2 regions of the Arthrobacter sp. NPDC090010 genome follow, and region 2 is predicted to be linked to the other one. Evidence: predicted binding sites of a transcription regulator. Region 2 holds the regulator's gene; the other holds the start of a gene.

Region 1 (2,384 bases), on a different contig from region 2:
ATCAAGCCACCGGGAAGGTGGGTGGGTTGACGCCTGCCATTTCCTCCATGACGCGGACGACCTGGCAGGAGTAGCCGAACTCGTTGTCGTACCAGACGTACAGGACCAGGTTCTTCTCGTTGGCGATCGTGGCGAGGCCGTCCACGATGCCCGTGCGGCGCGAGCCCACGAAGTCGGTGGAGACCACCTCGGGCGAGTCGATGTAATCGATCTGCTTCCGCAGCCCCGAATGCAGGGACAGCTCACGCAGATACTCGTTCACCTCATCCTTGGTGGTGCCCTTCTCCAGGTTCAGGTTCAGGATCGCCATCGACACATCCGGGGTAGGAACCCGGATCGCGTTGCCCGTCAGCTTGCCCGTCAACTCCGGCAGCGCCTTCGCCACGGCCTTGGCCGCACCGGTCTCCGTGATCACCATGTTCAACGCCGCCGAACGACCCCGACGGTCACCCTTATGGAAGTTATCAATCAAGTTCTGATCATTGGTGAAGGAATGCACCGTCTCCACATGACCGTGCAGGACACCGAACTTGTCATTGATGGCCTTCAACACCGGCGTGATCGCGTTCGTCGTGCAACTGGCCGCGGAGACGATCGTGTCCTCATCCGAGATCACCCCATGGTTGATGCCGTGCACGATGTTCTTCAACTCCCCCTTGCCCGGAGCCGTGAGCAACACCCGGGCCGCGCCCTTGCTCTGCAAGTGCTGGCTGAGGCCCTCCGCATCACGCCAACGACCCGTGTTATCCACCACCAAGGCATTGTCGATGCCGTACGCGGTGTAATCCACGGTGGACGGGCTGTCCGAATAGATCACCTGGATGCGGATCCCGTTGACCGTGATCGTCTGGGATTCCTCGTCCACCTGGATGGTGCCCTCGAACGGACCATGAACCGAGTCACGACGGAGCAGGCTCGCCCGCTTGGCCAGATCGTTGTCACTGCCCTTACGGACCACGATCGCGCGCAGGCGCAGACCCTGACCGCCACCATGCTTCTCCACCAGAATCCGGGCCAGCAAACGGCCGATCCGGCCGAAACCATACAACACCACGTCCTGACTGGTCCGGTCATCAGCACCCTGGCGGCCGACGACGGGAGCCAGCTCCTCCCGAAGGAACTCCTCCAGCGGACGGCCGGCGGCGGTGTCGTGGTACTTCTCGTTCAGCAGGGCCAGATCGACCGCCGCGGCGCCGAGCTCAAGGCGGTCGATCGCCTCCACGAGCGGCAAGGTGTCCTCCAGGGTCAGCTCGCGCTGGCTGATCCGGCGGGCGAAACGATGCGCCTTAAGAATCTGCATGGTGGACTTGTTGATCAGGCTGCGCCCGTGAATGCTCGTCACCACATTGTTGTCGCGGTACAGACGGCCGACGATCGGGATCATCGCCTCCGCCTTGGCCTCACGGCTCATCCACTGCTCGAAGGACTCGGAGTTCTGACTCACTCAAGGAACCTTTCTCTTCTGCGCGCGACGTCGGGCGCAGTTCGCCACCGGGGTTCAGGGCATGAAAAAACCGCCTAGGCGAACGCAGGCCCGGCGGGGTGAACAACAGCGTTCGGCTTCAGTTTATCGTCCCGGGGACCGCCCCCGGGACGGGACTCCGGTGACATCAGTCACAAACGCGGAGATGAGTGGACGGGTTGGCCTGTGAGCCGGGTTCTGTCAGCCGCACCCGTTGCCAGGTGCGGCGTAGCGATCATCCATCTAGGACCACTGTTGCCAGTGGCCTCAAGCGGCCTACCCGGATGCTCGGGCGAGCAGCCCTCGAACACATCCTGTCTGGCCTTGCTCCAGGTGGGGTTTACCTAGCCTCCCCGGTCGCCCGGGGAGCTGGTGGTCTCTTACACCACCGTTTCACCCTTACCCCGTGCACGCACGGGGCGGTCTGTTCTCTGTGGCACTGGCCTGCGGGTCACCCCGAGTGGGCGTTACCCACCACCCTGCTCTGCGGAGCCCGGACTTTCCTCGGTGACTCATGTCAACGCGATCGCCCGGCCAACCCGTCCGCCGACCATTCTATCCCTCCCGGTCCGTCTCTCAGCCCAGCCTCCGATTGGCTACCATCGAACGGTGCTGATCCTCCTCCCGCCCTCCGAGGGCAAGACCGCTGCGGCGTCTGGTTCCCCCGTCGATTTCACCTCGCTGAGCTTCCCCATGCTCAATGAAGCACGAGCCGAGGTCCTGGAGGCGCTTGGGACGGTGAGCTCGCACGAGGATGCACTGGCACTGCTCGGCGTCGGGGCATCCCTTCACGAGGAAGTCGCGCGGAACACCCGTCTGCGGCATGAAGCCGCAGCTCCGGCGCATAGCGTGTACTCCGGCGTCCTGTACGACGCGCTCGGCTACGCCACGCTGACACCGGTCCAGAAGCGCAAGGCCGACG
Region 2 (2,384 bases):
CCGTACTTCAAGCGTCCGAAGTACTGACATCGCGGCCTTGCCGCCGTGAAAGCATCAAGACACCGAGCCGGGTGAGGCGCAGCATGCGCCTCACCCGCGCTTGTCGGAGAACGACTCCATAGCCAGTGAGAAGGTCATGAACGAGAACAGCCCCGCACCCGAGTCCCGCGATCCGCTGCAGTCACCGCAGCAGGAACAGTCACCGGAACACGGTGCGGCCCCGGACACCACGGTGACGCCGGCCGCGGCACCCACCGCTCCCGGGGTTTCGGACCAAGCCCCTCAGGATCCTCCGCGCTACGGTCTGCGAGCGGCAGACCTCGGCTTGCCCTCGCCTCTTCCACAGACGCCGCCCCAGCAGAGCTACGGCCAGCAAGGTTACGGCCAACAGAGCTACGGCCAGCACGGGCAGCCCCAGGGCCATCCGCAGCAGGGTCCCGGCCAGCAATTCCCCGGCGCTGGTTACCCGGGCTACCCGCAGCAGGGCCAGCAGCAGGGTTACGGCCAGCAGCCTCCCGGAGCGGGCTACCCCGGATTCGGACAGCCCCAGCCCTTGGGGGGCGGATTCCAGCCCCCTCGATCAGGTGGCTTCGGGGCTCCTCTGCAGCCGCTCGCGCCGATGCCCGTGCCCCGGACCGTCCAGTGGTCGTTCTGGCTCATTCTGGCGGCCGCCGCCATCGGGCTCATCGGCACGCTCACGGCTTTCATCGGCGTCGACTTCAATTCCATCCTGGACCAGGCGACGGAACAGGCTCAACGCCAGAACGGGCAGACCTTGGATCAGGACACCGTTCAGGCCGTCAAGGGCTTCGCCGTGGCCGTCATGGTCATCGCGTTCGCCATCAATCTCGGGCTGTACGTCCTGGTCGCGCTCTTCATTCGTAAGGGTTACAACTGGGCCCGCATCCTGGGAACAGTCTTCGCCGCGCTGTCCCTGTTCGGTCTGCTGACCATCAGCCTGCTCGACATTCTCAATGTCGTGCTCGGCGTCACAGCCATCGTGCTGAGCTGGGTGGGTGAATCCAACACGTACTTCGCCAACGCTCGCTATCAGCGCGAATACCGCAAGGCCGCGCGCTTCCTCCCTCAGCGCTGAGTCGCTGGACGCCCGGCGTCGGTGCTCAGTCCACCAGACGCTGGGCGTGATAGGCCAGGATCTGGAGCTCCGTCGCCATGTCCACCTTGCGCAGATTCACGCCGTTGGGAACCTGAAGGTTCACCGGAGCGAAGCTCAGGACGCTCTTGACGCCGGCCGTGACCACACGGTCGCACATCTCCTGAGCGACCGTCGCAGGCAAAGCGAGCACCACCATGTTCGCTCTCGTCTGGACCAGAACCGTCTCCAGCCCCAGGACATCACTGACCCTCAGGAAGCCGATCTCCTGACCCACCAGCATCGGATCGGCGTCGAAGATCGCGACGATCTCGAAACCGCGGGATTGGAAACCCCCGTACCGGGCCAGCGCACGCCCGAGGTTGCCCGCTCCGACGATCGCCACTTTCCAGTCCAACGTGAGCCCCAGCGCCGCTGCGATCTGACGGTTCAGATAGCCCACTTCGTACCCGACGCCCCGGGTGCCGTGCGAGCCGATGTAGCTCAGGTCCTTCCGCAAGGTGGCGGAGCTGACCCCGGAGGCCTCAGCCAGCGCCTCCGAAGAGACCCGCTCCACGCCGTCGCCTGTGAGCGAGTTGAGTGCCCTCAGATACAGCGTCAGGCGCGCGACGGCGGCCGGCGGGATCTGCTTGGCCTCCTGAGCCGGGGGCTGTCCGACCGTCACGGTACGCGCAACCGCAGGAGCGAGCGGAAGCCCTGGTCCGGCGTCGTGCTGTTTCTTCTTCATCGCGGCTCCGGTTCAGCCCTGCCGCGCTTCGCGCAGCTTGCGCTCCAGCCGGCCCGGATCGATGGTCCAGAAGTCCCGCTGGACCCCATCGATCAGCACCACGGGGACCTCTTCCGCGAAACGCTCCCGGAACGCGGCATCGTCATCGATGAGCCGTTCCTGCCATGGCAGGTCCAGCTTTCCGGTCACTTCCGCGACCGTCACCCGGGCCGCCTCGCACAGATGGCAGTCCTTCTTGGTGATGAGGAGAAGTTCGGGGACCCGCATTCCTTTACGGTAGCGTCCTGAACGCTCATTCGGCACATCGGCCCCGTTAGATAGACTCCTGTTCATGGCCACCACCCGCACCGAACCATCCTCCAGCGTCTCCGTGGCCGAACTCCACCGTCATGAGGCCGCATTCTTCGATGTGGACAACACCCTGATCCGTGGGGCGAGCATCTTCCACGCCGCGCGGAAGATGTATCAGCGCAAGGTCTTCACCATGCGGGACATCCTTGGTTTCGGCTGGCAGCAGCTGAAGTTCAGCATCCGGGGCGAGAA

Evidence for each region. The regulator Rex, encoded in region 2, represses fermentation and respiration genes when NADH is low (regulators of the CRP and FNR family bind a similar motif). The targets are predictions, from matches to a motif close to CTTGTGAANNNNTTCACAAG.
Region 1: a site for Rex is predicted at 1,602-1,621, ahead of ACIPXZ_RS04370 (glyceraldehyde-3-phosphate dehydrogenase). Genes of this name have one in related genera too.

The regions. Positions count from the first base shown of each region.
Region 1 is NZ_JBIVFT010000002.1:328,878-331,261, forward strand. Features, by position in the region: gene ACIPXZ_RS04370 (glyceraldehyde-3-phosphate dehydrogenase) at 2-1,444, opposite strand; RNA gene rnpB (RNase P RNA component class A) at 1,634-2,004, opposite strand; gene ACIPXZ_RS04380 (YaaA family protein) at 2,072-2,384, shown strand, end outside.
Region 2 is NZ_JBIVFT010000007.1:188,824-191,207, reverse strand. Features, by position in the region: gene ACIPXZ_RS12185 (hypothetical protein) at 1-27, shown strand, start outside; gene ACIPXZ_RS12180 (hypothetical protein) at 137-1,096, shown strand; gene ACIPXZ_RS12175 (redox-sensing transcriptional repressor Rex) at 1,122-1,841, opposite strand; gene ACIPXZ_RS12170 (glutaredoxin family protein) at 1,854-2,108, opposite strand; gene ACIPXZ_RS12165 (HAD family hydrolase) at 2,173-2,384, shown strand, end outside.